2 linked regions of the Nonomuraea africana genome follow. The protein of the gene in region 1 interacts with the protein of each later gene in a pairwise test. Links are inferred from orthologs where the notes say so. Each region holds a gene or a part of one and is shown in the gene's direction. Other genes may lie near its edges.

Evidence for each region. Proteins that work in one complex are often made in the same cells at the same time.
Region 2: the proteins of H4W81_RS21490 (region 1) and clpS interact in binary tests that used the Escherichia coli proteins (3 or more experiments, as listed by UniProt). The link is inferred for Nonomuraea africana from one-to-one orthologs.

The regions. Positions count from the first base shown.
Region 1 is NZ_JADBEF010000001.1:4,552,819-4,557,170, reverse strand. What follows is about bases 443-3,387. They hold H4W81_RS21490 (Dps family protein), read left to right. Parts: upstream 443-1,653; coding sequence 1,654-2,121; downstream 2,122-3,387. Other genes in these bases: H4W81_RS21485 (alkaline phosphatase PhoX), read left to right, coding at 2,666-3,387; H4W81_RS47430 (helix-turn-helix domain-containing protein), read right to left, coding at 599-1,540; H4W81_RS21500 (VIT domain-containing protein), read right to left, coding at 443-602. In the rest of the region: more of H4W81_RS21500, read right to left, coding at 1-442; more of H4W81_RS21485, read left to right, coding at 3,388-3,739; H4W81_RS21480 (TetR/AcrR family transcriptional regulator), read right to left, coding at 3,691-4,299; H4W81_RS21475 (GNAT family N-acetyltransferase), read right to left, coding at 4,309-4,352.
Region 2 is NZ_JADBEF010000001.1:9,352,982-9,357,357, forward strand. Bases 787-3,755 are described here. They hold clpS (ATP-dependent Clp protease adapter ClpS), read left to right. Parts: upstream 787-2,108; coding sequence 2,109-2,402; downstream 2,403-3,755. Other genes in these bases: H4W81_RS44740 (nicotinate phosphoribosyltransferase), read right to left, coding at 787-2,062; H4W81_RS44750 (DUF2017 domain-containing protein), read left to right, coding at 2,413-2,937; H4W81_RS44755 (M67 family metallopeptidase), read left to right, coding at 3,139-3,543; H4W81_RS44760 (MoaD/ThiS family protein), read left to right, coding at 3,741-3,755. Also shown: H4W81_RS44735 (isochorismatase family protein), read right to left, coding at 1-494; more of H4W81_RS44740, read right to left, coding at 779-786; more of H4W81_RS44760, read left to right, coding at 3,756-4,019. UniProt on the Escherichia coli protein: Involved in the modulation of the specificity of the ClpAP-mediated ATP-dependent protein degradation.

The DNA.
Region 1 (4,352 bases):
AAGCCGGGCAGGAGCACCGGCGGGGTGATGCGGGAGGCGTCAGGCACCGCGCCGGTGTCGGGGGCGACGCCCCCGCCGGCGGGGGCGCCGTCGAGGGGCGCGCCGGGGATGTAGCGCGGCGCGACGACCAGTGGGAAGCGGAAGGTCGCCGCGCCGTCCTCGTACGGCAGGGGCTGGCTCAGCGTGAGCCGCACGGTGACGCGCTCGCCCGGCAGGATGTTGCCGACGGTGATCGTGAAGACGTCGGGCCTGTCCTCCTCGGCCAGCGCCGCCCTCCTGCCCTCGCTCAGCGCCCTGTCGTAGTCGGCCCTGGCCTGGCCGCGCTCCTTCAGCACACCCTCGATCACCCGGCCGTCGGCCTCCATGGTGAACGCGGTCACCGCCGCCCTGTCGGGCAGCGGGAAGACATAGGTCGCCTCGAGCGCGACATCGAACGGGTTGCGGAAGCCCTGCGTCACCTCCACCCCTGCGATCAGCCCCGAGATGCGCGCGGCGACGTCGACGCTCTCCAGCGGGAGGTTGCCGCGCTCGGTCCGCAGCGCCCCCATGCCCGCGTCGGGCTCCGGCCGGCATTGGGCGGGGTCCAGCGAAATGATCTTCATGTCGCGCTCCCTTCGTGGAGGCGGCGCTCTTCGAGCACCGCGAGCAGCGGTCCGGCGGCGGCGAGGACTGCCTCGAGATCGTCTTCCGTGGGGGTACGGCCGGCGCCGTCGATGAGCAACGTGACGCCCTGGGCCAGCCGTACCCCGTGCAGCGGCCACGACGGCGACTCGGCGCGCCTGGCCCAGAACCTCGGCCTGGCCCCCTCACCCGGCCACACGACATCAGGCCCGGCACTGCCGCCAGCCTCGACATCCCCAGCTTCACGCCCGGGCACCGTGGTTCCGACTCCTTGCAGACCCTCGGCCCTCATGGCCCCGGCGGTCGCGCCAGCCTCGGGAGAGCAGCCGTGGGCGGTTGTCTCTGGGGCGCGAGTCGGGGGGGCCGCCGTAGGTGGGAGCGCGCTGCCGAGGACTGCGAACTGTAGGACCGAGTTGTCGGAGGAGTGGGCGGTGACGACTTCCGAGGCCAAGGCGTCAGGGGCGCTGAGGGTAACTGGGTGTGGCGTCGAGGTCTCTGGAGTGTCGGCGGCGGCGGGGTGTGGCGTTGAGATGTCTGCAGTGTCGGCGGCGGCCGGGTGTGGGATGGACGGGTCTGTTGCGCCTGGCGTGGCGGTAGGCGGATGGGTGGTGTGCACGTGGGCCGCGTTGGCGAGCATGGTGTCGGTGGCGCCGGCAAGGGCGATCTGGATCTCCGCGATGGAGGAACCCTCCGCCTGCATCCGCTTGATCGCCAGCAGTTGCAGCAGATGCCGGCGCCCGTAGAGCGCCACCCTGCCGCGTCTGGTCAGTGGCGGGTCGAGGAGGCCGATCGTGGCGTACCACCTGATCAGACGCTCACTCGGCACCTCGCGAACCCGCCCGTTGACCTGCTGCCCCGAGGCGCGGAGCAGGCCTGCCGCGCGCTCGGCCAGCTCGCCGATCGTCCAGGTCTCGCTCATGCTGTAATGATGACAGTGTCATTATTGCAGTGTCAAGGGAGGGAAGAATCGGCCCGTCCAAGGGGTTCTTTCAGGTGAGACCAATTGTCGAACGACGAGAGGAAGCACACCTCATGGCTACGATCACAGGACCGCTCTCGGGCGACGCGCGAAAGGTCGTCGCGGAGGCTCTGCAGGGAGCGCTCGTCGATCTCATCGACCTTTCCCTGATCGCCAAGCAGGCGCACTGGAACGTGGTCGGCGCCCACTTCAGGCCGCTGCACCTCCAGCTCGACGAGCTGGTCGCCGTGGCGAGGGAGCACGCCGACACCGTCGCCGAGCGGGCCGTGGCGCTGGGGATCAACCCGGACGGGCGTTCGGCCACCGTGGCGGCGGGGACGAAGCTCCAGCAGCCCGAGCACGGCTGGATCGAGGACGGGAAGGTCGTCGCCACATTCACGGACATCCTCGAAGGGGTCATCAGGCGGATGCGCGAGCGGGTCGCCGCGACGGACGAGCCCGACCCCGTTACCCAGGATCTGCTGATCGCGGTGACGCAGGATGTCGAGAAGCAGCACTGGATGTTCCAGGCCCAGCGTTGATCCAAGCGGGTCCTCCACCAAGGAGGTGATGGCGGGCCGGGAGGCGAGGGGCCGGCATGGCGCCTTCTTCGCAGTCCCCGAGCCCGCCACCTCCGCGCTCAGCTGCCTCTGCACTGAGGTCCACAGGGGGTCTCTCTTGCGAGCCTCCGCTCTCACGGCGGCCCGCTTTCACCGTGGGTCGGTTTTCGTGGAGCCGCTTCACACCACGGAGGCCGGCTCTCCCGGGGCCCGCTTCCACGAGGCACGGGAGGCCCGCTTGCAGGAGGCTCGCACGGGACCGGGCTTTCACGGGGTCCGCTTGCACGGGCGCTTGCGCACCGGGGGATTCGGCCCGTTCGCCGGCCGATCCGTTCGCTTGTGTGCTGGGGGTCCGGCCGCTCGGAGCCGCCGACCGGGCGCCGAGTCTCGAGACATACGGGCCGCATGTCGAGAATGCTGGGACTCCGAGCCCGTGTCGGCGCAGGGTTTGCGTAGTGTTTGAAGGCGGGTTCCCTTTTCATTCACGTCGTTGCGATCGACTGGGCCAGGTCTACAGGAGGCCCTCATGTTGCGCAGAACTCTCGTCCGCACGGGCGCCGCGTTCGCCGGCTCCGTGTGGCTCGGCTCGCCGAAGCCGCGCACAGCGGCGGGTCCCTACGGCCCGCTCGGGGAGCCTGACGCGGAGGGGCTGGCCCTGCCCGAAGCCTTCTCCGGGAGGGTGGTCGCCCGCTCGGGACGCAAGGTCGCCGGACTGACCTGGCACGCCGTCCCCAGTGGCGGCGCGTGTTTCCCCGACGGCGACGGGTGGATCTACGTGTCCAACTCGGGGATCCCGCTGCTCGGCGGCGTCTCGGCGCTGCGGTTCGACGCCGAGGGCCAGGTCCGCGACGCGTACCGCATCCTGTCGGGCACCAATCTCAACCGCGCGGGCGGCGCCACCCCCTGGCACACCTGGCTGTCGTGCGAGGAGATCACGCGCGGCCGCGTCTTCGAGTGCGACCCGTACGGCTCCCGCGCCGCCCGTCCCCGCCTGGCCATGGGCAGGTTCACCCACGAGGCCGCCGCCTTCGACCCTGACAGGCAGGTCGTCTACCTCACCGAGGACGAGCCGGACGGCTGCTTCTACCGGTTCAGGCCGCTCGACTGGGGCGACCTGACCGAGGGCGCGCTGGAGGTGCTGACCACCTCGGGCGCGTGGCGGCCCGTCCCGTCACCGGCCGCGCTGACCAGCGCCACCCGCCACCAGGTCGAGGACGCCGCGCACTTCGACCGCGGCGCCGACTGCCACTACCTCGGCGGCGTCTGCTATTTCACCACCAGGGGCGACGGCCGACTGTGGGCCTACGACGCGGAGACGGGCCGCCTCGAGACGCCGTCCACGCTGGCCGCGGCCGCCGCGGCGGGAGAGCTGTTCGTCGCGGGAGACATGGAGATCAACCTGGTCAGCCCGTCGGGAGAGATCTCTCCCTTCCTGCGGCTGTCGGGGTACGAGAGCGCCGAGCTGACCGGCCCCGCGTTCTCACCCGACGGGCGGCGGCTCTACTTCTCCACCCTGTACGGCAGGAGCGGCACCCCCGAGGCGGGCGACGGTCACACCTTCGAGGTGACCGGCCCCTTCGCCCAGGCCGCCGACAGGTAGCCCATCAGCATGGCCTTGAGCTCCTCGATCAACTCGGGTGAGTTCTGCGGGATGACGGCCTTCACCATGGAGACCGCCATCGTGCCCATGAGCAGCGCCCTGTCCTTGTCGAGGCCGGGGGAGCGGCGCACCAGCATCTCCGCGACCTGCTCGGCGATCGCGCCGTGCAGCCGTCGTGAGGCCGCCATCAGCCTGTCGCCCGTGGCGGAGCCGTACAGCAGGGCCCAGTAGGCGGGCGAGCTGCCCTTGAAGGCCACGCTCTCGTCGACGAAGGTGTTCACCAGCGTCTCGAGCGGGACGTCGGGGGTGACGGCGGCCAGGCGCTCGGCCCAGAACTCGCGGCGGTCGTCGGTGTAGCGGGCGACCAGGCCGTCGAGGATCTCGTCCTTGTTGCGGAAGAACTGGTAGAGAGAGCCGGGGGACATGCCCGCCCGCGCCGCCACCTGGTTGGTCGTGAGGTCGGGGTAGCCGACCTCGGCGATGACCAGTTCGGCGGCGTCGAGGATCTCCGCCATGCGCTTGAGACCGCGTGCCTGGCGGCGTACCGGACGGTCGGACATGCGAGCAGTTTACCGACTTTCCGCGGCGACGAGCAGCGCCTCCGCGCCCATGG
Region 2 (4,376 bases), 4.8 Mb from region 1 along the record:
CTGGACACTCCGGCCGTGAGGCCCAGCAGCACGCGCACCGCGAGGCCGTGCTCCACCGCGTCCATGGCCGTGGCGCGGACGCAGTGGTCGGTGGCGATGCCCACGACGTCGACCGTGTGGACCTTGCGCTCTGCCAGCCATTCCCCCAGCGGCTGGCCCGCCGGCGAGGATCCCTCGAAACCGCTGTAGGCCGCCTCGTTGGCGCCCTTGCTGAACACCTCTTCGACCTTCGAGGTGTCGAAGGCGGGGTGGAAGTCGGCGCCCTGGGTGCCCACGACGCAGTGCGCCGGCCAGGTCCTGACGAAGTCGGGCTCGGCGTGGAAGTGCGAGCCGGGATCGATGTGGTAGTCGCGGGTGGCCACCACGTGGTCGTAGCGATGGGAGGCCACATGCTCGCTGATAGCGGCCGCGACCTCGGCGCCGCCCGACACGGGGAGGCTGCCGCCCTCGCAGAAGTCGTTCTGCACGTCCACGATGATCAATGCGGTGCTCACACTGTCGAGCCTACTCATGCCCCACCCGCCGAGGCGGACCAGGGCAAGCAGGCCATGACGAGCCGGACACGACAGGGCGAACGGAGCCGGGCGAGCAGGGCGGGGCGAGTAGCGGGGGCAGGGCGGCCGTAGCCGGACGAGCGAGGCCGGCGCAAAGTGGCACCGCATGAGCAGGGCGGGAATGCAAGACGGGGCTAGCCAGGGAGGCGGCTAGCCGGGAGGGAGCGGGCGGGGGAGGGGCCTGGGAGGGTGCCGCCAGTGGGCTGGCGGGGCGAGGGCGAGGGTCAGGCGAATTCGGTGGGGATGGCCGCGTAGCCCCGGCCGAGGTGGAGTGCGTCCTGGGGGAGGAGGGCGACGGTCTCGCGGTGCCGGTCGCGGGCCGCGATCAGGGGCTCGGCGCCGACGATCTCGCCGTCCACAACCAGCTCGTGCAGCAGGGGGAGCCCGCCCTCGGGCGCGACGCCCGAGGTCGTGACCACCTCGGTCTCGAACCTGCCCTGGTCGTCCAGCAGGCGGAAGGCCTGCTTGCGCCCGCCGCGGGACGGCTTGCCCACCGAGCGCTTCGCCACCGCCTCCAGCTTGCCCGATGCGGTCTCCCTGGCCACCAGCTTGTAGACCAGGGCCGCCGTGGGTACGCCCGAGCCCGTGACGAGGGAGGTGCCGACGCCGTACCCGTCGACGGGGGCGGCGGCCAGCGCGGCGATGGCGTACTCGTCCAGGTCGGAGGTGACCAGGATGCGGGTGTTGAACGCGCCGAGCGCGTCGAGCTGCTCGCGCACCTCTTGGGCGGCGGCGGCCAGGTCGCCCGAGTCGATCCTGACCGCGCCGAGCTTCGGACCGGCCAGCTCGACCGCCGTCCGCACCGCCTCCGCGACGTCGTAGGTGTCGACCAGCAGCGTGGTGCTCTCGCCGAGCGAGGCGATCTGGGCCTGGAAGGCGTCGCGCTCGCTGTCGTGGAGCAGCGTGAAGGCGTGCGCCGCCGTACCGGCCGTGGGGACGCCGAACTCGCGTCCGGCCATCAGGTTGGAGGTGGAGGAGAAGCCGGCGATGTACGCGGCGCGGGCGGCGGCGACGGCCGCCCGCTCGTGCGTACGGCGGGAGCCCATCTCGATGATGGGCCGGCCGCCCGCGGCGTTGGTCATGCGAGAGGCGGCCGAGGCGATCGCGCAGTCGTGGTTGAGGATGGACAGGATCATGGTCTCGAGGAGGACGGCCTCCGCGAACGTCCCCTCCACGACCATGATCGGCGAGGCGGGGAAATACAGGTCGCCTTCGCGGTAGCCGTACAGGCTCCCGGAAAATCGGTAATCGCCGAGAAACGCCAGAGTCGGTTCGTCGACGACGTTGTGCTCGCGGAGGAAGGTGAGTTCTTCCTCACCGAAGCGGAAGTGCTGCAGTTCGTCCAGCACTCTGCCGGTGCCGGCGACCACCCCATACCGCCGTCCGCCGGGCAAATGGCGCGCGAACACTTCGAAGACAGCTCGCCGGTGGGCCGCGCCACTGCGGAGGGCGGCCTGCAACATCGTCAGCTCATAGTGATCTGTGAGCAACGCAGTGCTCATGGTCATTCTCACGAGTTCGAGACTACGGCCCAGATAGGGCAGACTCGGGGATGTGGGTAGCACCGCTCCAATCGCCGTCGAGCGCCCTTCATCGGACGTCCGGCCCGATCTGCCATGGGTCACGATCGTCTGGAACGACCCGGTCAACCTGATGTCGTACGTGACCTATGTGTTCCAGACCGTGTTCGGCTACTCCAAGGAGAAGGCCGAGAAGCTCATGATGGACGTCCACCACAAGGGCAAGGCCGTCGTGTCGAGCGGCACGCGCGAAGAGATGGAACGCGATGTGCAGATTCTTCACTCCTACGGCCTCTGGGCGACGCTCCAGTCGGACTCGCTCTCGTGAGGTGGTGCAGGTGAGCTCGGGCTTCAAGTCCCGTCACGGCGGCGGCGTCATCGCGCAGTTCGAGGCCGCCGAGGTCTCGATCCTGCGCTCTCTGGTGACCCAGGTCCTCGGCCTCGTGGCGCCGGGCGAGACCGGCGACGACCCGCTGGAGCGCGCGCTCGGCATCGGCTCTCCGCAGCAGCCCACCGATCCCGTGCTGGCACGGCTGTTCCCCTCTGCCTACGCCGACGAGGCGGAGGCGGGAGAGTTCCGCCGCTACACCGAGGCGACGCTGCGCGACGGCAAGCGCGCCGACGCCCAGACGATGCTCGACACCGCCCGTCCGGGGCGCACCGAGCTCACGGCCGAACAGGCCCAGGCGTGGCTGCGGTCGCTCAATGACGTACGGCTGGCGCTGGGCACGCGGCTGGAGGTGACCGAGGAGGTGCACGAGGAGATCGCGACGATGTCCGAGGACGATCCCCGGTATCCGGCGTTCGTTACCTACGACTGGCTCACCTACCTCCAGGACACCTTGGTCCGCGCCCTCTGGTGAACCCCCACTGGGACCCTCCGGTCAGGATCGCGCCCCCCGGCTCGCCCGCCCGTGCTCTCTGACGAGGGCGCTGTCCCCGTGTTCGGTTCGCTTCCTCGGGTGAGCCCCCGCCTGCCGTTCACGTGGTGTGCTGGTCGGGTGGCCGCGGAGGCGGGCACCGGACGTCGAGGCGGTCCTGGTGGCCCAGGTACTCTCTGCTCCATGCTGACGATCTCGCAGGATCTTGTTGACAAGATCATTGCGCATGCCCGCGCCGACCACCCCGACGAGGCTTGCGGGGTGATCGCCGGGCGTGGTGGCGTTCCCGAGAGGTTCGTCCCGATGGAGAACGCCGAGCGCTCGCCCACCTTCTACCGCTTCGACTCCATGGAGCAGCTGCGGGTGTGGCGTGAGATGGACGACCGCGACGAGGAGCCCGTCGTGATCTACCACTCGCACACCGCCACCGAGGCCTACCCTTCGCGCACCGACGTGAGCTACGCCTCGGAGCCGAACGCTCACTACGTGCTCGTCTCCACCAGGGAGGACCTGGGGGAGAAGGTGGAGCTGCGCTCCTACCGCATCGTCGACGGGGTGATCACCGAGGAGGAGGTGACCATCACGTGAGACGGCGAGTCCCGGCGATCCGCGCCAAGGGTAAACTGCTGTCCATGACGGTCCGGCCTGTGCAGAGCTTCCTCTTCGCGCACACTCCGTCTGTTGTCGTCTACGACTGTCGCTGACCGGCAGTTTTCCGGAATCCCTTTTCCCGCACCGGTGTTCTGCCCGGTGGACGACGACATGAATGAGGAGACTGACCCGCGATGGCCATCGAGGTTCGCATCCCGACCATCCTGCGCACCTACACCGACGGCGCCAAGGCCGTCGACGCGGAGGGCGCCACGCTCGACGAGCTGATCAGCAACCTGGAGGCCCAGCACCCGGGCATCAAGGACCGGCTGGTCGACCAGGGAGCGCTGCGCCGCTTCGTGAACGTCTATCTCAACGACGAGGACGTCCGCTTCCTGGGCGGGCTCGGCACGCCTGTCGCCGACGGCGACACCGTGACCGTGCTCCCCGCGGTCGCGGGCGGTTCCCGCTAGCACCCCGCGAGCCCGCTCCCGGCCCTGGTCCCGGCGTGCGATCTCCACGCCGGGCTGGGGTGCAGGGAACGGGCCGCCCCTCCCAGGACCACTCCGATGTCCCGGGGCCTGCTGCTCTATGGGAGTGGGTCTCCGAGCTTCCGAACCAGTGTCGCCGGTGCCCCAGTCCCTAAGCGCCAGGGTTGTCGGGACTCGGGGTCTCTGAGGGCCTGGGTCGTCGTGACTCGGGGTTCCTGAGGGCCGAGGTCGCGGGGACTTCGGGTCTTCGAGGCCGGGCTTCGATGACTGTGGGATCCCACGGTCGTGAGGACGTCAAATCCTCGAGGCCGTAGGCCTTCGGGCTGGTCGTGGGGGCCT